Regions from separate parts of the Motilibacter rhizosphaerae genome, predicted to be linked through region 2. Evidence: riboswitches for the same ligand, from Rfam matches in the RefSeq annotation. Region 2 holds a riboswitch; the other holds the start of a gene.
What was found. Region 2 has a riboswitch for thiamine pyrophosphate ahead of thiM (hydroxyethylthiazole kinase). Riboswitches for the same ligand answer to the same signal wherever they lie in the genome.
Positions count from the first base shown of each region.

Region 1: linked by a shared signal. The riboswitch ahead of EV189_RS13115 (ECF transporter S component) and the one ahead of thiM (hydroxyethylthiazole kinase) in region 2 are both predicted to bind thiamine pyrophosphate.

Region 1 is NZ_SGXD01000003.1:489,561-499,716, reverse strand. It holds gene EV189_RS13130 (GspE/PulE family protein) at 1-147, opposite strand, end outside; gene EV189_RS13125 (energy-coupling factor transporter transmembrane component T) at 197-913, opposite strand; gene EV189_RS13120 (ABC transporter ATP-binding protein) at 910-2,355, opposite strand; gene EV189_RS13115 (ECF transporter S component) at 2,361-3,149, opposite strand; TPP riboswitch at 3,196-3,304, opposite strand; gene EV189_RS13110 (putative bifunctional diguanylate cyclase/phosphodiesterase) at 3,396-5,546, shown strand; gene EV189_RS13105 (DUF1003 domain-containing protein) at 5,550-6,074, opposite strand; gene EV189_RS13100 (magnesium transporter MgtE N-terminal domain-containing protein) at 6,064-7,344, opposite strand; gene EV189_RS13095 (DUF885 domain-containing protein) at 7,341-9,041, opposite strand; gene EV189_RS13090 (carbohydrate-binding module family 20 domain-containing protein) at 9,303-10,156, shown strand, end outside.
Region 2 is NZ_SGXD01000003.1:284,798-294,953, reverse strand. It holds gene EV189_RS12165 (acetolactate synthase large subunit) at 86-1,855, shown strand; gene ilvN (acetolactate synthase small subunit) at 1,852-2,376, shown strand; gene ilvC (ketol-acid reductoisomerase) at 2,418-3,446, shown strand; gene EV189_RS12150 (ABC transporter permease) at 3,610-4,431, opposite strand; gene EV189_RS12145 (ATP-binding cassette domain-containing protein) at 4,428-5,405, opposite strand; gene EV189_RS12140 (PadR family transcriptional regulator) at 5,534-6,232, opposite strand; gene EV189_RS12135 (hypothetical protein) at 6,298-6,819, opposite strand; TPP riboswitch at 6,934-7,029, shown strand; gene thiM (hydroxyethylthiazole kinase) at 7,032-7,838, shown strand; gene thiE (thiamine phosphate synthase) at 7,835-8,473, shown strand; gene thiD (bifunctional hydroxymethylpyrimidine kinase/phosphomethylpyrimidine kinase) at 8,470-9,288, shown strand; gene serA (phosphoglycerate dehydrogenase) at 9,344-10,156, shown strand, end outside.

The sequences.
Region 1 (10,156 bases), 200 kb from region 2:
GTCGCCCTGGGTGAGGACGCCGGCCTCGATGAGCACGTCGCCGATCCGGCGGCGGGGGCCGGTCGCGTACGACGGGGTCGAGGGCGCGTAGCCGCCCTGGGCCGGGAGAGTCGCGCCCGTCCCCACCTGTCCGCCAGACGTCCTCATCACGCTGCTCCCATCGGCTGACCGGGGGGCCGACCTGAGCGTGCCGGGGTCAGCCGCCTAGCGGCCGATAGGTGCCGAGCGCGACGCTGACGGCGACGGCGGCCCCGACGAGCAGCATCGCGCCCCCCACCGCGGCGGCGTCGAGCGGCCCGAGCCGGGACCGGCGGGCCCGGCTGCGCGGGACGCCCGAGTCGAAGCCGCGCGCGTCCATGGCGAGCGCGAGCCGCGAGGCGTGGCGCACGGTGCCGACGAGCAGCGCGAAGGCCCGTCGCCCGAGCAGCTCGACCGCGCGGACCGGGCTGCGCCCGGCGTCGAGGCCGCGGGAGCGCTGGGCGAGGCCGAGCACCTGCCACTCCTCCTGCAGCAGCGGCAGCATGCGCAGCGCGGCCAGCACGGCGTACGCGGGGCGGGGCGGCACGCGCAGGTGCTGGACCAGCGCGTCGGCGAGCTCCGTCGGGTCGAGCGCGGTGAGCAGGAGCAGCCCGGGCAGGCCGACGGCGAGCACGCGCAGGGCGGTGGCGAGCCCTGCCAGCCCGTCGAGCCCGCCGCCCGGCGCGAGCAGCGCGTTGGAGAACCCGACGCCGACGGCGCCGAGGACCACGACGACCGCGCCCGGGACGAGAGGGCGCCACTCGCGGACGCGCACGAGGGCGAGCAGCAGCACCGCGCCGACGAGCACCGCGGGCGTGACCGGGTCGAGGGCCGCGAGCGCGCCGAGGCCGAGCACGAGGCAGGCTGACGCACCGGCGAGCGGGTTGAGCCTCACGGCAGCACCACCTCCCGCGCCCCGAGCGCCGCGACGAGGGCGCGGTCGTGGGTCACCGCGGCCACCGAGGTGCCCTCGCGCAGCAGCTCCTGGAGCAGGGCGACGAGCTCGGACCAGGTACGTGCGTCCTGCCCGAACGTCGGCTCGTCCAGCACGAGCACCGCGGGGTCGCGGGCGAGGACGGTGGCGACCGAGAGCCGGCGCTGCTCGCCGCCGGACAGCGTGTGCGGGTTGGCCCGCGCGAGGTGCGCGAGCCGCAGCCGCTCGAGCAGCTCGGCCACCCGCGCGGGGTCGGTCGTCGTCCCGCGTGGAGCCAGGGCGACCTCGTCCTCCACCGTGCCGGTGAGGAACTGCTGGGCGGGGCGCTGGAAGACGCTGCCGACGGTGCGAGCGAGCCGGGCGGCCCGCCAGCGGTGCAGCGGCTCCGGCTCCCCGGGGACGACCACGGGGCCGTACGCCGGGCGGAGCAGCCCGCCGAGCGCGCGCCCGAGCGTCGTCTTGCCGGCGCCGTTGCGGCCGGTCACGGCGACGGCCTCGCCCGCGCGCAGCTCGAGGTCGAGCGGGGCCGGGGTGTCGCGCTCGGCGCCGCGGTGCCGGTGGCCCACCCCGCGGGCCTCCAGCACGACGGCGCCCGGCGAGGGGACGAGCGGGGCGGGCACCGGCTCGTACCCCGGCACCCAGACGCCGTCCTCGGCCAGCGCGCGGCCGCGCTCGCCGGCGAGCACGGCGTCGGGCGGCCCGTCGGCCTCGACGCCGGTCGGCCCGAGCACGACCACCCGGTCGACGAGGTCGAGCCAGGGCCCGGGGCGGTGCTCGACGAGCAGGAGCGTGGCGCCGCTCTGCTCGAGCACGTCGCCGACGGCGCGGCGCACGTCGGCGACGCCCTCGGGGTCGAGGTTGGCGGTGGGCTCGTCGAGCAGGACCAGGCCCGGGCGCAGCGCGAGCAGCCCGGCGAGCCCGAGCCGCTGCGCCTCGCCGCCGGACAGCCCGGCGGTGGGGTGGTCGAGCGGGTGGCGGAAGCCGACGGCGTCGACGGCGGCGCGGACCCGCGGCCAGATCGCGTCGGGTGGCACGCCCCAGCTCTCCAGCCCGAAGGCGACGTCGTCGCCGGCCCGGGCGAGGACCAGCCCCGCCTGCGGGTCCTGCTGGAGCAGCCCGGCCCGGGCGCGGGCCGCGCGGGCCGACGTGCCGTCGAGCAGCAGCTCGCCCGCGCTCTCCTCCGCCGTGGCGGGGTCGAGCAGCCCGGCGACGCCCGCCAGCAGCGTGCTCTTGCCCGCACCGGAGCGCCCCACGACGAGGACGCGCTCACCGGCGCGGACGGCCAGGTCGACGTCGCGGACCGCCCACGCGCGGCGGCCGGCGTGCCGCCACCCCCACCCGCGGGCGCGGACCTCGACGGGCCGCAGCCCGGCGGCGGCGGGAGCGAGGCCGAGCTGCCCCACCGGCCTCAGACCAGCTCGCGCTCGCGCCCGGACGGGAACGCCGCGAGCGCGCCCGTCGGCGCCAGCGCGCGGACGAGCAGCCACGACACCCAGCCGGAGAGCACGGCGCCGGAGACCGCGACGATCGGGACGTAGGCCAGCTTCCATCCCGCGGACCAGTCGGCGTAGTAGCCGGCGATGTCGAGGACGGCCGCGGCGACACCGCCGAGGGCGCCGCTGAGCAGCGCGGTCGGGAGGTTCCAGCGGCGGTAGCCGAACGCGGCGAACGCGGCCTCGGCGGCGAGCCCCTGCAGGACGCCGTAGACGAGGACGAGCGCGCCGAACTGGTCGAGCAGGAGGTACTCCACGAGCGAGGCGACGAACTCCGCCAGCAGCGCCGCGCCCGGGCGCCGGACGACGAGCGGCACCAGGCTGCCCGCGAGGAACCACGCGCCGTAGAGCACCGCCTGCGCCGGCGGGAACCAGCCGAACGCCCCGCTCACCGCGTCCCACAGCGCGGACCAGCCGCGGAAGACGACGCCGCAGGCCACGGCGAGGGCCGCGGCGACGAGCATGTCGACCGTGCGCCAGCGCCCGACCGGGCGGGTGAGCACGCCGTGCACGGCGGCACCGACGAACGCCAGCGCCAGCACGGCGGTGACGAGCGCGGCCGTGCGGCTCGCGCCGTCGACCTCGTGGCGGGTCGCGACGTACGCGACGACGGCCAGCGCGACCGCGAGCAGACCGCCGAGGGCGAGCTCCGACGGGCTGGCCGAGCGCCGGGCGGCGCTGGTGGACGTACGGGTCGTGGCCATGGGCCGGGTCCCTCCTGCGTGGTGCGGACAGGAGGGGAGACGTGCACGGCGAAAGTGGACCGGCTCCCTGCGCCGGCATGACCCGGATCAGGTTGGAGGGTCTGTGGACCTGGTGCCCACACTCTCAGCGCTGCGGCGCTCCCCTGCGGTTGTGCACGCGAAGACTACCGGAGTGGTCATGTCGGTGCCCGCCCGGCCGATCCGGGGGACATGCGTGGGGGGAAGCGCACACCAGGTGCGCTGGACATGCGGCGCCTGACGGCCCGGAGCTTCGGTGGCTCCGCGCTCGTCGGGTGCGTCTCCATGCTGCTCTCCCTGCCCGACGTCGAGGGCGGCCAGGGGCTCGCGACCGCCTGCATCTCGGTGGTGGCCCTCCTCACCGGGATCGCGTTCTTCGTGCTGCCCTTCTCGCGGTGGCCCCGGGCCGCGGTGACGCCCGCGCTGCCGCTGTTCGCCGGGCTCGTCGCCTGGGCGAACGCCATCGCGCCCAACCCCTTCGACTCCGGCTTCTTCCTCGTCGCCCTCGCCGTCCTCGTCGGGATGGCGCTGCCCAGCGGGGGCTCGCTGCTCGTCGCCCCGCTGCTGTGCGTGGCGTTCTACCTCCCGGTCGCGCAGTGGGCGGACGCCGCCCAGACCACGGAGCTCCGGCGCGCGGTGCCCGACGTGCTCGTCGTGTGCGTCCTCGTCGGCGAGCTCGTCGCGTACCTCGTCACCAAGCTGACCCGCGCCGCAGCCGAGCTGCACGAGCACGACGAGCGCCGCTTCGCCGCCCTGGTCGAGAACTCCCCGGACATCACCATCATCGTCGGGCGGGACCGCCGGGTGCAGTACGCGAGCCGCGCCCTCGAGGAACTGCTCGGCGTCCCCGCCGACACGCTGCCGGGCGTGCTCTTCGACGAGCTGCTCGACTCCCGGCTCCACCCCGCCGACCGCGCCATCCCCGTCGGCTACCTCGGCCCCGGCGAGCACGACATCCGGGTGCGCGAGGCCGGCGGCGGCTGGCGCACGATCGAGTACGTCATCTCGCCCGGCCAGGACGGCTCGATCGTCGTCAGCGCCCGTGACGTCACCGAGCGCCGCCGGCTCGAGTCCGAGGTGCGCGAGCGCGCCCTGCACGACGGGCTGACCGGCCTGCCGAACCGCGCCCTGCTCGAGGAGCGGCTCGCCGGGCTCGACGCGGAGGGGGCGGCGTACGCGCTGGTCTACTGCGGCATCGACGGCTTCCGCACGATCAACGACCGGCTCGGCCGCGCCGGCGGCGACCTCGTGCTGCGCACCGTGGCCGGACGGCTCGCCGCCGTCGCCCCGGGGACGGGTTCCCCGGCCCACCTCGAGGGCGACGAGTTCGCCCTGCTGCTGCCCGGCGTCGCGCTGGAGGGCGCGGAGCAGGCGGCCTCCGACCTGCTGGCGGCGGTCGCCCGGCCGATCGAGCTGCCCGGCATCGGGCGCACGACGCTGACGGCCAGCCTCGGCATCGCGGGGACCTGGTCGGGCGGCCCGGACGCGGAGCGCGACGTCCTCGGCGACGCCGACATCGCGATGTACGACGCCAAGTCCGCCGGCGGAGGGGTGGCCCGGGTCTACGGCCCGTCGCTGCGCCAGGAGCTCATGGCGGACCTCGCGCTGCGCGAGGGGGTCGCGCTCGCCCTGCAGGAGGAGCAGCTGCGGCTGCACTTCCAGCCCATCGTCGACGTCGCGACCGGCGTGCCGCACGGCATGGAAGCGCTCATCCGCTGGCAGCACCCGGAGCGCGGGCTCGTCGGGCCGTTCGCCTTCCTCGAGACCGCCGAGGCGATGGGGCTCATGGGCGCGATCGACCGGTGGGTGCTGCGGACCGCCTGCTGCACGATGGCGCGGCTCTCCCGCACGGTCCCGGAGCTCGCCACCGCGTACGTCAGTGCCAACGTCTCACCCGCCCGGCTCGAGGAGGACGGCTTCGCCGGCGAGGTGCTGGCGGTCCTCGCCGAGAGCGGGCTGCCGCCCGAGCAGCTCGTGCTCGAGATCACCGAGAGCGCGGCGCTCGGCGTCGAGCGCGTGGTCGAGGCCGTCCGCCAGCTGCGCGCGATGGGGATCCGCTTCGCCGTCGACGACTTCGGGACGGGCTACTCGTCGCTGAGCTACCTGCAGCGCCTGGACTTCGACATCCTCAAGGTGGACAAGAGCTTCACCGACGAGGTCACCGAGCAGCAGGAGAGCGCGCACCTCGTCGAGGTCATCGCCCGACTGGCCGACTCCCTCGGGCTGCACACCGTCGTCGAGGGCGTCGAGACCGAGGTGCAGGCCGCCGCGCTGCGCCGCCTCGGCGTCGCCTCGGCGCAGGGCTACCTCTACGCCCGTCCGGTCGCCCCCGAGGAGCTGGCCCGCGTCCTGCCGGCCATCGCGGCCGCGCGCGTCTGAGCCCTACCGGTCGTCCGACGGGTCCTCGCCGTCGGCGGCCGGCAGGCGGTCGTCGAGCTCCTCGAGGATCGCGCGCAGCTCGCTGCGCAGGAAGTCGCGGGTCGCGACCTCGCCGAGCGAGATGCGGATCGCGGCGACCTCGCGGGTGAGGTACTCGGTGTCGGCGATGCCGCGCTCGCTGCGCGAGCGGTCCTGCTCGTAGGTCACCCGGTCGCGGTCGGCTTGCCGGTTCTGCGCGAGCAGGATCAGCGGCGCGGCGTACGACGCCTGCAGGGACAGGATGAGCGTGAGGAACTGGAGCGGGTACGCGTCGAAGCGCAGCCGGTCCGGCGCGAGGACGTTCCAGCCGATCCACACGCCGATGAACAGCGACATGTAGCCGATGAAGGTCCAGGTGCCGAGGAAGCGCGCGATCCGCTCCGACACCGCGCCGAACCGCTCGGGGTCGACGTTGGGGCGGCGTACGCGACCGGTCCGCTCCCGGGGGACGTCGAGCGCCGCGGCGGTGCGCCGCGGCTCACGCGCCACCGCTGACCTCGACCTCCGCTGCGGACTCGCGCCAGTCGTCGGGCAGGAGGTGGTCGAGGACGTCGTCGACGGTCACGGCGCCGAGCAGGTGGTCGCGCTCGTCGACCACGGCGATCGCGACGAGGTTGTAGGTCGCGAGGTGCTGGGTGACCGCCTTGAGGCTGGTCTGCGGCAGCAGTGGGGCGATGTCCTTGTCGACCACGCCGGACACCAGGCTCGAGGGGGGTTCGCGCAGCAGCCGCTGGATGTGGGCGGTGCCGAGGTACTTGCCCGTCGGCGTCTCGAGCGGCGCGCGGCAGACGTAGACCGCGGAGGCGAGGGCGGGGGAGAGCTCGGGGTTGCGGACCCGGGCGAGCGCCTCGGCGACGGTGGCGTCGGGCGGGAGGATGACCGGCTCGGTCGTCATCATGCCGCCGGCGGTGAGCTCGTCGTAGCTCAGCAGGCGGCGCACGTCGGCGGCCTCGTCGGGCTCCATCAGCGCGAGCAGCCGCTCCTGCTCGGCCTCGGGCAGCTCGCCGAGCAGGTCGGCGGCGTCGTCGGGGCCCATGGCCTCGAGCACGTCGGCGGCGCGGCGCTCCTCGAGCTGGCCGAGGATCTCGACCTGGTCGTCCTCGGGCAGCTCCTCGAGGACGTCGGCGAGCCGCTCGTCGTCGAGGGCGGCCGCGACCTCCGCGCGCCGCTTGGGGGAGAGGTCGTGCAGCACGCTGGCGAGGTCGGGCGCGCGCATCTCCTCGAACGTCGCGAGCAGGCTGGCCGCGCCCTGGTCCTGCTCGACCAGGGTGAAGCCCGTGACCGCGTCCCAGTCGACGGTCGCGGTCTCGCCCTTGCGGCGCAGCCCCTGGCGCAGGTCGCGCGAGAGCCCCTTCGCCGGGCGGCGCACGTGGACCTTCTGCACGACCCAGTCCTGGGTGCGCTTGGTCTGCTCGAGCGCGACGTCCTCGACGGTGACGGTGGCGCCGTCCTCGAGCAGCGTCACCTTCCGGTCGAGCATCTCGCCGAGCACCAGCGTCTCGGTGGGGCGCTGGCTGAACTTGCGCATGTTGAGCGTGCCGGTCGTGATGACCTGGCCCGGGTCGACCGCGGTGACGCGCGTCATCGGGAGGAACACCGGGCGGCGGCCGAGGACCTCGACGACGAGGCCGAGCACGCGCGGCCGCTTGCCCGCGCGCAGGGCGGCGACGACGTCGCGCACCTTGCCGACCTGGTCACCGGTCGGGTCGAAGACCCCTGTCCCCGCCAGGCGGGAGGCGAAGACCCGGGTGCTCGTCACGCTCGCAGGGTAGTCGACCCGACCCACGTCCCCACGGCGGTCGCGAGTGCCGGGAGCGGCACCGCGCCGGTGCCCAGCACCGCCCCGTGGAAGCCGCGGACGTCGTACGCCGCACCCAGCTCCTGCTCCGCGGCCGCACGCAGCCGGAGGATCTCGCGGTAGCCCGTGTAGTACGACAGGGCCTGCCCCGGCATGCCGAGGTAGCGGTTGATCTCGGACTCGAGGAACTGCTCGGGCAGCGGCACGTGCTCGACGAAGAAGGCCAGCGCCCGCCCGCGCGACCAGCCGAGCGCGTGCATGCCGGTGTCGACGACGAGGCGCGCCGCGCGGGTCATCCGCATCGCGAGCGCGCCCAGCCGGTCGAGGTCGCTGGTGTAGAGCCCCATGTCCTCGGCGAGGTGCTCGGCGTACAGCCCCCAGCCCTCGGTGTACGCCGTCACGTTGCTCTCCCGCTGCAGCGCGGGCAGGTCGAGCTGCAGCTGCGCGCGCGAGAGCTGGAGGTGGTGACCCGGCACCGCCTCGTGGTACGCGGTGGCCTCCAGGTCCCAGCCCGCCCCGGCGCCCGGCTTGAGCGCGTTGAAGAGGTACGCGCCCGGCCGCGAGCCGTCGGGGGACGGCGGGAAGTACATCGGGGGGAGCCCCGCGGCCGCGAGGTGCTCGGTCATCGGCTCGATCGTGCACGGGCCGGGAAGCGGCTCCGGGAACCACGCGGGCGCCGCGGCCTCGGCGCGACGCACGGCGGCGCTGGCCGCCGCCATGGCCTCTCCCGCGTCGCGCTGGGCGGACGCGCTGCGGGCGCCCGCGAGGACCTCGGGGAGCCCGACGGTGCCGAGCCGCGCGCCCAGCTCGACCATCCGGGCCGCCAGCTCCTCGACGGCGTCCTGCCCGGTGGCGTGGATCTCCGCGGCGTCGAGCGGCAGCGTCGTGTGGACGCGGACCAGCCGGGCGTAGTCCTCCTCGCCGCCCGGCAGGTGCACCAGGCCGCAGGCCTCATCGGCGCGCGAGAGCGGGCGCAGCTCGTCCGCGACGACGTCGCGGTAGCGCCCGAAGGCCGGCCGCACGACCGTGCGGGCCAGCTCGTGCACCTCGTCGCGCCAGGCGCTCGCGCCGTCCCACCCCTCGGGTGGAGCGACGGACGTGACCGGGTCGCCACCGGAGGACGGGTCGGAGGCGAGGTAGCCCCCGAGCTGGGCGAGCACGACATCGACCAGCGCGGCGACCGGGGTGCGTCCCTGGGCGGCGCCCTCGCGCAGCCGCTCGAGGCAGCCGTCGACGTACGACGGCAGGGCCCGCAGCCGGTCGAGGTAGTCCTCCGCGGCGGCGGGACCGGAGATGCCGGATTGCGAGGCCACGAGCAGCGCCGTCGCGGGGCCCGGGCCCATCGTCGACACCACGTGCTCCACGGTCGCGGCGTCGAGCGCGTCCACCGCCGAGGCGACCGCGTGGCGCGCCGTCGCGAGCGTCACCGCCTCGGGACCGGCGGCGGCGTCCAGCCCCTCCGCCGCGCGCGCGAGCTGCAGGAGCTCGTCGCGCTGGGCGTCCTGGGCGGCGCGGCGCACGTCCGGCACGTCAGCGTCGTGGCCCGGCGCGCCCATCATCGAGGCCTCGAACGGGTCGCCGGCGAGCAGCAGCGCGTGCACCTGGTCGGCGAGTGCGCGGGCCGTGCTCGTGCTGCTGGTGGGCTCGTCCGTGCTCACGGGGTGCGCCTCCTGCCGTCGGGACTCGGTCGGAGCCCAGCCTGCCACCCGTTCGTCCAGCACGCCCCGGACGCGGCGGTGGACCCGTCCGCCTGGAAGATCTTGCTGCTCTTCTCCATCGGCGACGACGGCGAACTACCTGGAGCAGAGGACCTCTTGTGCGTCCTCTGCCGTGGAGTCGGGTGTTGACCCCTGACGGGGGGCTGTCTACTGTGCAAGAACTTGCAGACGATGACGTGCTGCCGACCCAATGGAGGGTTCATGACCCGCAGACCGCTGGCGCTCGCCGCCGCCGCGGCCCTCGCCGCCGGACTGGCCGGACCGGTCCTCGCCACCACCAGCGCGGCACCGGCCGCCGCGTCCCCGCCCGCCGGGCAGGACGACACGATCGTCCACCTCTTCGAGTGGAGCTGGCGGTCCATCGCGAGCGAGTGCACGAGCACCCTCGGGCCCAAGGGCTACGGCGCCGTCCAGGTCTCCCCGCCGCAGGAGCACATCGTGCTGCCGGACAAGGGATACCCGTGGTGGCAGGACTACCAGCCCATCAGCTACAAGCTCGTCACCCGCCGCGGTGACCGCGCGGCCTTCGCGTCGATGGTGTCGACCTGCCACGCGGCAGGCGTGAAGGTCTACGTCGACGCCGTGCTCAACCACATGCAGGGCGCCGGGCAGTCGGGGACGGGCAGTGCGGGCAGCAGCTTCTCCGACGAGAACGACCCGGGCGTGCCGTACAGCTCGTCGGACTTCCACAGCCCGTGCGCGATCCAGAGCTGGACCGACCGCTCCCAGGTGCAGGGCTGCCAGCTGTCCAACCTCACCGACCTCAAGACCGAGTCGAGCTACGTGCGCGGCAAGGAGGACGGCTACCTCAACGACCTCATCTCGCTCGGGGTCGACGGCTTCCGCCTCGATGCGGCCAAGCACATCCCCGAGGCCGACATCTCCGCCATCGAGAGCGGGCTGAGCAAGCAGGTCTACGTCTATCAGGAGGTGATCGAGGGCGGGCAGGGCGAGATCAGCCCGACCGAGTACACCCCGACCGGAGACGTCACGGAGTTCCGCTACGGCGACACCGTCGGGAACGCCTTCCGTGGTGGCAACCTCTCGGGCCTGCA
Region 2 (10,156 bases):
GTCGCCCAGTTCATCGGGCCGGGGGGTTTTTTGTTGGCCGAGGACCGTACGTCACACTGGAACCGCAGTCGAGGAAGGTGGAAGAGTGGCAGAGCAGCTCACCGGCGCGCAGAGCCTGGTCCGCTCCCTGGAGGCCGCCGGCGTAGACACCGTCTTCGGCATCCCCGGCGGCGCGATCCTCCCGGCCTACGACCCGCTGTTCGACTCCGAGAAGATCCGGCACATCCTCGTCCGCCACGAGCAGGGCGCGGGACACGCCGCCGAGGGGTACGCCGTGGCCACCGGCCGCGTCGGCGTCTGCATGGCGACGAGCGGGCCGGGCGCGACCAACCTCGTGACGCCGATCGCCGACGCGTACATGGACTCGGTGCCGATGGTCGCGGTGACGGGGCAGGTCCCCAGCGCCGCGATCGGGACGGACGCCTTCCAGGAAGCCGACATCAGCGGCATCACGATGCCGATCACCAAGCACAACTTCCTCGTGACCGACCCGGCGGAGATCCCGCGGGCGATCGCCGAGGCCTTCCACATCGCCTCGACCGGCCGACCGGGCCCGGTCCTCGTCGACGTCGCGAAGGACGCCCTGCAGAGCCTGACCACCTTCACCTGGCCGAGCAGCATCGACCTCCCGGGCTACCGCCCGGTGAGCAAGCCCCACGGCAAGCAGGTCCGTGAGGCGGCGAAGCTCATCCTGTCCAGCAAGCGCCCGGTGCTCTACGTCGGCGGCGGCGTCATCCGCGCCCGCGCCTCCGCGGAGCTGCGCCAGCTCGCGGAGCTCACGGGCATCCCCGTGGTGACGACGCTGATGGCGCGCGGGGCCTTCCCCGACAGCCACCCGCAGCACCTCGGCATGCCGGGCATGCACGGCACCGTCGCGGCGGTGACGGCCCTGCAGAAGGCCGACCTGCTCATCACGCTCGGCGCGCGGTTCGACGACCGCGTCACCGGCAAGCTGTCGAGCTTCGCCCCGCTGGCGAAGGTCATCCACGCCGACATCGACCCGGCCGAGATCTCGAAGAACCGCACGGCGGACATCCCCATCGTGGGGGACTGCCGCGAGGTCATCAGCGAGCTCACCGCGGCACTCAAGGCGGAGTTCGAGGCGCAGGGCCACGGTCTCGACCTCGCCGCATGGTGGGCCACGGTCGGGTCGTGGCTCGAGCGCTTCCCGCTCGGCTACGACGAGCCCGACGACGGCTCGGTCTCGCCGCAGTACGTCATCTCCCGGCTCGGCAAGATCGCCGGCCCCGAGGCGATCTACGCCTCCGGGGTGGGCCAGCACCAGATGTGGGCCGCGCAGTTCATCGACTACGAGAACCCCAACACCTGGCTGAACTCCGGCGGTGCCGGGACCATGGGCTACGCCGTTCCCGCCGCGATGGGCGCCAAGGTCGGCCGTCCTGACGCGACGGTGTGGGCGATCGACGGCGACGGCTGCTTCCAGATGACCAACCAGGAGCTCGCCACCTGCGCCATCAACGACATCCCGATCAAGGTGGCCGTCATCAACAACGGCAGCCTCGGGATGGTCCGCCAGTGGCAGACGCTGTTCTACGGCGGGCGCTACTCCAACACCGACCTGCAGAGCCGGCGCATCCCGGACTTCGTCAAGCTCGCCGACGCGTACGGCTGCGTGGGCCTGCGCTGCGAGAGCGCCGAGCAGGTCGACGCGACGATCGAGAAGGCCATGTCGATCGACGACGCCCCCGTCGTCATCGACTTCGTCGTCCACCAGGACGCGATGGTCTGGCCGATGGTCGCCGCCGGCACCAGCAACGACGACATCATGGTGGCCCGCAGCCTCGCTCCCGTGTGGGACCGCGAGGAGAGCGAGACGGGCGTGGAGGTCCAGTGAGCAAGCACACGCTCTCCGTCCTGGTCGAGGACAAGCCCGGGGTGCTCGCCCGCATCTCGGGGCTGTTCTCCCGGCGGGGCTTCAACATCGACTCGCTGGCGGTCGGCCGCACCGAGACCCCGGGCGTCTCCCGCATGACCGTCGTGGTCGAGGTCGACGAGCTCCCGCTCGAGCAGGTCACCAAGCAGCTCAACAAGCTGGTCAACGTCATCAAGATCGTCGAGCTGGAGCCGTCGACCTCGGTCCAGCGCGAGCTCCTGCTGGTCAAGGTGAAGGCCGACCTGCAGACCCGGTCCCACATCCTGGAGACCGCCCAGCTGTTCCGCGCCAAGGTCGTCGACGTCGCCACCGATGCCGTCACGATCGAGGCCACCGGCAACGGCGAGAAGCTCGCGGCGCTCCTGCGCGTCCTCGAGCCGTTCGGCATCAAGGAGCTCGTGCAGAGCGGGATGGTCGCGGTCGGCCGCGGCTCCCGCTCCATCGCCGACCGTGCGCTGCGCCCGGTCGAGCGCAGCGCCTGAGACTCGCGTCCCCCCACCCCACCGCAACAGGAGAACCCCCAGTGGCAGAGCTGTTCTACGACGACGACGCCGACCTCTCGATCATCCAGGGCCGTACGGTCGCGGTGATCGGCTACGGCAGCCAGGGGCACGCGCACGCGCTGTCCCTGCGGGACTCCGGCGTCGACGTCCGCGTCGGCCTGCCCGAGGGCTCGAAGAGCCGCGCCAGGGCCGAGGCCGAGGGCCTGCGCGTCGTCACGCCGGCCGAGGCGGCCGCCGAGGCCGACCTCATCATGATCCTCACGCCGGACCACGTGCAGCGCCACGTCTACTCCAGCGACATCGAGCCCAACCTGCAGGACGGCGACGCGCTGTTCTTCGGCCACGGCTTCAACATCCGCTTCGGCTACATCAAGCCCCCGGCCGGCGTCGACGTCTGCATGGTCGCCCCGAAGGGGCCGGGCCACCTGGTGCGCCGCGAGTACTCCGAGGGTCGCGGCGTCCCCGTGATCGTCGCGGTCGAGCAGGACGCGACCGGCTCGGCCTGGCAGCTCGCCCTCTCCTACGCCAAGGGGATCGGCGGCCTGCGCGCCGGCGGCATCAAGACCACCTTCACCGAGGAGACCGAGACCGACCTGTTCGGTGAGCAGGCCGTCCTCTGCGGCGGCATGTCCGCCCTCGTGCAGACCGGCTTCGAGATCCTCACCGAGGCGGGCTACCAGCCCGAGGTCGCGTACTTCGAGTGCCTCCACGAGCTCAAGCTCATCGTCGACCTCATGTACGAGGGCGGCATCGCCAAGCAGCGCTGGTCGGTGTCCGACACCGCGGAGTACGGCGACTACGTCTCCGGCCCGCGCGTCATCGACGCCTCGGTGAAGGCGCGCATGAAGGACGTCCTCACCGACATCCAGGACGGCACCTTCGCCGCCCGCTTCATCGCCGACCAGGACGCCGGTGCGCCGGAGTTCAAGGCGCTGCGCGCGCAGGGCGAGCAGCACCCGATCGAGGCGACCGGCCGCGAGCTGCGCAAGCTCATGAGCTGGGTCAAGTCGTCCGACGACGACTACACCGAGGGCTCCGCCTCGCGCTGACGCTCGTGCTCCCGGGTGCTGGCGCACCCACCACAGACCCCGCGGCGCGCCCACCCGGCGCACCGCGGTAGCGACCGGCCCCGAGCCGGCGCGCCCCCGGAGGGGCCGTCCCCGACACCACGGGGGACGGCCCCTCCGTCCGTTCCTGAGAGATCTGCCTGCCCTACAGCGACTTCTGGTACGCCGCGAACGCCCGCGTCGCGAGCGTCGCCATGACCACGGCCAGCGCGGCGAGCAGCCCGAGCCGGCCCAGGACCGCACCCCAGTCGGTGCCCGCCGACAGCGAGTCCCGTGACGCGACCACCGCCCAGTCGACCGGGTTGACGCGGGCCGCGGCGCGTACCCAGCCGGGGGAGAGGCGCACGTCCATCAGCGCCGACGAGACGAACTGCAGCGGCAGCACGAGGAACTGGCTGATCCCGATGAGCGCCTCCTGCTGGCGCAGCAGCAGGGCCAGGGCGTTCGACAGCGACGCCACGACCACGCTGACGAGGACCGCGGCGACCAGCGTCACGACGGCACCGCTCCACGCGTGCGCGAAACGCGCACCGGTGGCCACCGCCAGCCCGAGCACGACCAGGGTCTGCACGACCGTGACGATCGCCTGGTAGGCGAGGCTCCCGACCATCAGCGCGCCACGGCGTACGGGCGAGGCGAGCAGGCGGTCCATCACCCCGCGCTGCATGTCCTCGATGAACACCGTGCCTGCCCAGCCGCTGGAGAACAGCGCGGTCATCATGACGACGCCGGGCGTGAGGAACTCGAGGTAGGACCCGGAGCCGTGCGCGAAGCCGGGGATGGAGACGACGGGCTTGAACAGCTGCCCGAACAGCAGCAGCCAGATCACCGGCTGCACCAGGGTGAAGGCCGCATAGGCGGGCTGCCGCCGCAGGGTCAGCAGCGCCCGGCCGGTCAGCAGCCGCGAGTGCCCTGACAGCGAGGACCGCTGCGCCGCAGGCACTCCTTCGAGGGCGACGGCGGTCACGCGGCCACCCCCAGCCCGTGCCCCACGTGGTGGAGGTAGACGTCGTCGAGGCTCGGACGCGCGACGCCGAGCGCCACGACCTCGACGCGGCCGGAGTCGAGGGCGGTGAGGACCGCCGGCAGCGCACGGGACCCGTCATCGGCGCGCGCCCTCAGCGAACTGCCGTCGACGGACACCCCCCGCAGACCGGGTACGCGGCCGAGGAGCCCCGCCGCCGTCATGGCGGCCGCAGGGGACGCCAGCGAGACGGTGACGGTGTCGCCGTGCAGGCCGCTCTTCAGCTCGTCGGGCGTCCCCTCGACGACGACGCGGCCGGCGTCCACGAGCGCGAGCCGGTCGGCCAGCGCATCTGCCTCGTCGAGGTAGTGCGTCGTCAGCAGCACGGTCATCCGCTCCTGGGCGCGCATCGCGCGGATCTCCTGCCACAGCGCTGCTCGTGCCTCGGGGTCGAGGCCGGTGGTCGGCTCGTCGACGACGAGCACCTGCGGACGGTGGACCAGCCCGATGGCGACGTCGAGCCGGCGGGCCATGCCGCCGGACCAGCCGCGTACGCGCCGGTGCGCCGCGTCGGCGAGGCCGAACCGCTCGAGCAGCGCGTCGGTGCGTGATCCGGCATCACGGCCGGTCATGCCCTGGATCCTGCCTGCCAGCAGGAGGTTCTCGCGCCCGGTCAGGAGCGGGTCGCTGGAGGAGCGCTGGCCCACCAGCCCGACGGCACGCCGGACGGCGACCGGGTCGCGGGCGACGTCGTGGCCGGCGACCTGCGCGCGTCCGGAGTCGGGCCGGGCGAGCGTGGTGAGGATGCGCACGGCGGTGGACTTCCCGGCGCCGTTGGGGCCGAGCAGGCCGAGCACGCTGCCGGCGGCGACGGTGAGGTCGAGCCCGTCGAGGGCGCGGACGGGCTCCTTCCCCTTGCCGCCGGGGTAGGTCTTGACGAGGGACTCGGCGGTGATCGCCGAGGGTGGTGCGGACACGGGTCCTCCATGGGATGGGGACCGCGGACGTACCCTGGTCGTGCGTCTCGGGGCGGGTCGTCTGCGGTCCGTCGCGGGATCCCCCTGGCCGGTGTTCCAGCACCGGCCAGGGGTCTTGTTCTCTGCGGCTACAGCGGCTTCTGCCGCGGCACGCCGGTCTGCAGGGCTCGGGCCTCCTCCCCGAGGGTGGCGACGGGGTCGCCGAGGATGTCGGCGAAGCTCATGCCGCTCGCGCGCAGCTCGTGCATCCGCCGCCAGCCCGCGGACCCGCCGAGCTCGTCGCTGCGGATCCGCCGGGCGAGGTCGGTGACGAAGGCGAGCTCGGCCTGCAGCATCGCGAGCCGGTAGAGGCTCTCGATGACGAAGAGCTCCGGCAGCCGCATCTCCTGGGTCTCCGCGTGCGCCGCGTCGAGCGCGCGGATCTCGATGCGCAGCCGCTCGCAGCGGCCGTCGAGCAGGCGGGCGACCTCGTCGGGCTCGAGCAGCGGCAGCAGCGAGAGCCCGGCCTCCAGTGAGGTGTAGTCCCGCTGCGGGGTCGAGAGCAGCTCGGCCAGCCAGTCCTCGCACTCGGCCGTGCCGGCGGGGGTGATCTCGTAGACGGTGCGCTCGGGACGCCGGCCGTCGCGCGCGGTCTCCAGCGGGCGGACGAGCCCGTGCTTCGTCAGCGACTCGACGACGGAGTAGAGCGAGCCGTAGTTGAGCTTGATGCTCTGCTCCTTGCCGCGGCTGCGCAGCGTGGTCGAGATCTCGTACGGGTGCATGGGCCGCTCGGTCAGGCAGCTCAGCACGGCGAGCGCGAGGGGGTTCGACACCCGACGACGGGCCACGGCTCCTCCTCCGGCTCGACTACTCGGGATCGAGTATTCGGCGGGGAGGGAGCTTCGTCAAGGTGCTAGTAGCCCAGCCGCTGCGCGATCGGCACGCCCTTGCGGGTACGCGCGTACTCGTAGCCCGCTCCGAGGCAGAACGTCGCCTCGCGCAGCGTGCGCGCGCAGCAGGTGGGGTCGCCGAGCCCGTCGCACCGGCGGCCCGCGGCCTCGTGCACCTCCTCGCTGATCCGGCGCAGCACCCAGAAGGCCCCGACCCTCAGCACCATCGCGGCCGCCTCCGTGGACTCCTCCGGGCCCGGGCTGCTCCTCCCGGCCTCCAGCGAGGCGACCGCCCGGCCGGCGCCGAGGCAGTCGATGACCCAGCGCGCGGGGACGGAGGACCCGCTCGAGCGGAACGACCGGAAGAGCAGGGGCGCGAGCAGGCAGTGGTCGTCGAGGGCGTCCTCGCGCAGCTCGGGGTCGCGCGCGTCGGCCCACGCGCGTTCCCAGAGCGCCTGGTGCTCCGCGGTGTAGCCCACGGGCAGGGAGGCGGCCAGCGCGGCGCGGACGAGCGGGACGCAGCCCGGAGCGGGCTTGCCGAACATCAGGGAGCCCTCACCGCAGGTGACGCTCCTCCCGTCGGTGCACGTGCTGTCGTTGCCTCGGCCAACCGCAGGGGTGGGATCGAGGCCCGGACGGGTGACGGCTAGGCTTCCGGCGTACGTCGGCCGGGGTGCCCCGCGAGGGGCTGAGAGCCATACCCGCCGCACCTGATCCGGATCATGCCGGCGCAGGGAGACCGACGGAGGGGAGATCCATGGCTGCCGTTCCCGACCTGTTGACCGCTGTCCGCGAGCAGGGTCCGCTCGTCCAGTGCATCACCAACTACGTCGCGATGGACCTGGCCGCGAACGCGCTGCTCGCGGTCGGAGCCTCGCCCGCGATGGTGTCCGACCCGGCGGAGTCGGCCGAGTTCGCGGGCATCGCCGCGGCGCTCACGGTCAACACCGGGACCCCCTCGCCCCGCTGGGTCGAGGGCATGCAGGTCGCGGCCGACGCCGCGGTCGCCGCCGGGCGTCCGTGGGTCCTCGACCCGGTGGCGGTCGGCGCGACCGCGCTGCGCAACGAGATCTGCACCGACCTGCTGGCCCGTCGGCCCTCCGTCGTCCGCGGCAACGCGAGCGAGGTGCTCGCGCTCGCGGGCCTCGCCGGCGTCGCGAGCAGCGGCGGGCAGGGCAGGGGAGTGGACGCCGGGGACAGCGTCGACGCCGCGCTCGAGGCGGCCCGCGGCCTCGCCGTACGCAGCGGCGCGGTCGTCGTCGTGACCGGCCCCACCGACCTCGTGACCGACGGGGAGCGGCTGGTCCGCATCACCGGCGGCTCGCCGCTGATGGCGCGGATCACCGCCACCGGGTGCGCGCTCACGGCCGTCACCGGCGCGTACGCCGCGGTGGGCGGTGCGTTCGACGGCGCCGTCGCCGCCTGCGCGGTCTTCGCCGCAGCGGGAGGCAGGGCGGCCCAGGGCGTCCGCGGGCCGGGCTCGCTGCGCGTGGCCCTGCTCGACGAGCTCCACCTGCTGGACCAGGACTCCTTCACCGGCGTCGAGATCGAGGAGGTCGCATGAGCGACGCGTACCGGCTCTACCTCGTCACCGACCCCCGGCTCGGGGGCGACCGGCCGCTCGAGCAGATCGTCGAGGCCGCGGTCGCGGGCGGCGTCACCCTCGTGCAGCTGCGCGACAAGGACGCCGAGCCCGCGGCGGTCGAGCGGAGGGCCCGCTCCCTGCTCCGCCTGCTCGACGGGACAGGGGTCCCGCTGCTCGTCAACGACCACCTCTCCGTCGCGCAGACCCTGGGGATCGGCCTGCACGTCGGCAGTTCCGACTCCCCGCCGGACCTCGCGCGCACGCTGCTCGGCCCCGACGTGCTCATCGGTGCGAGCCTCGGCGGCGGTCGGGCGATGCCCGAGGCGCACTGGGAGGCCCTGAGCTACGCGGCGGTCGGCCCGGTGTGGGCCACGCAGACCAAGCGGGACACCGGTCCGGCTGTCGGCACCGAGGCGGTCGAGCGCGTGACCGGCAGCCTCGCCCTGCCCGTCGTCGCCATCGGCGGGATCACGCCGGCGCGGGCCAGGAGTGCCGTGCTGGCAGGCGCCGCCGGAGTAGCGGTGGTGTCGGACATCGTCGCCGCGGCCGACCCCGCAGCAGCTGCTCGCGAGCTGCGCGAGGCGGTCGACGCCGCGCTCGCGGAGCGCGGGTGAGCGCGCCGGTCGCGCTCAGCGTCGCCGGCTCCGACCCCTCGGGCGGCGCCGGGATGCAGGCCGACCTCAAGGCGTTCTCGGCGATGGGCGCGTACGCCGCGGCCGTGGTCACCGCGCTGACCGCGCAGAACACCCTCGGAGTGCAGGGGATCTTCCCGGTCCCCGCGGAGTTCGTGCAGCAGCAGCTGGACTCCGTGCTCTCCGACCTCGACGTCGCCGTGCTCAAGACCGGGATGCTCGGCAGCCCCGAAGTCGTCGAGGTCGTGGCGGAGGCGGTCGCGCGCCACGACGTGCCCGTGCTGGTGGTCGACCCGGTGATGGTCGCGACGAGCGGGGACCGGCTGGTGAGCGAGGAGACGGTCGACGCCGTGCGCGAGCTGCTCCTCCCGCACGCGACGCTGGTCACGCCGAACCTCCCCGAGGCCGCGACGCTGCTCGGCTGGACGGAGGTGACCGAGGCGCGGATGCCCGAGGCCGCCGAGGCCCTGCGCCGCAGCGGAGCCGGAGCCGTGCTGGTCAAGGGCGGGCACCTCGTCGGGGACACGAGCACGGACGTGCTGGTGGACGACGACGGCGCGCTGGCCGTGGCGGCCCAGCGGGTCGACACGGCGAACACGCACGGCACCGGGTGCACCCTCGCCTCGGCGGTCGCGGCGCTCCTCGCGCAGGGGGTGCCGCTGCGCGACGCGGTCCAGGAGGCGAAGGCGTACCTCACGCGGGCGATCGCGGCCGCCGACGGGCTCGGCGTGGGGCACGGTCACGGGCCGGTCCACCACTTCGTCGACTGGTGGGAGCCCTCCCGCGGCCGTCGCTAGAGTGGCCGCCGACCGTCCAGCGAGGCACCGTCCCCCTCACCCGAGGAGCTCACCCTTGAGCAAGCCCGTCGTCCTCATCGCCGAAGAGCTGTCGCCCGCCACCCTCGAGGCCCTCGGGCCGGACTTCGAGACCCGCTCCTGCAACGGCGCCGACCGCGGCGAGCTGCTCGAGGCCATCAAGGACGTCGACGCGATCCTCGTCCGTAGCGCCACCAAGGTCGACGCCGAGGCCATCGCCGCCGCCAAGAACCTCAAGGTGATCGCCCGCGCGGGCGTCGGCCTCGACAACGTCGACGTGCCCGCCGCGACGCAGGCCGGCGTGATGGTCGTCAACGCGCCGACCTCCAACATCGTCAGCGCCGCCGAGCTCGCGATCGCCCTGCTCCTCTCGGTCGCGCGCAAGATCCCCGCCGCGCACGGGAGCCTCAAGGCCGGGGAGTGGAAGCGCTCGAAGTTCACGGGCGCCGAGCTGTTCGAGAAGACCGTGGGCGTCGTCGGTCTCGGCCGCATCGGCGTGCTCGTCGCGCAGCGGCTGAGCGGCTTCGGGATGAAGGTCCTGGCCTACGACCCGTACGTCCAGGCCGGCCGCGCCGCGCAGATCGGCGCCCGCCTCGTTCCCCTCGACGAGCTGCTGGCCGAGGCGGACTTCATCACGATCCACCTGCCCAAGACCCCCGAGACCGTCGGCCTCATCGGCGAGGAGGCGCTGCGCAAGGTCAAGCCGAGCGTGCGCATCGTCAACGCCGCGCGCGGCGGGATCATCGACGAGAAGGCGCTCTACGACGCCATCGTCGACGGCCGCGTCGCCGGTGCCGGCATCGACGTGTGGGCGAAGGAGCCCACGACCGACTCGCCGCTCATGACCCTC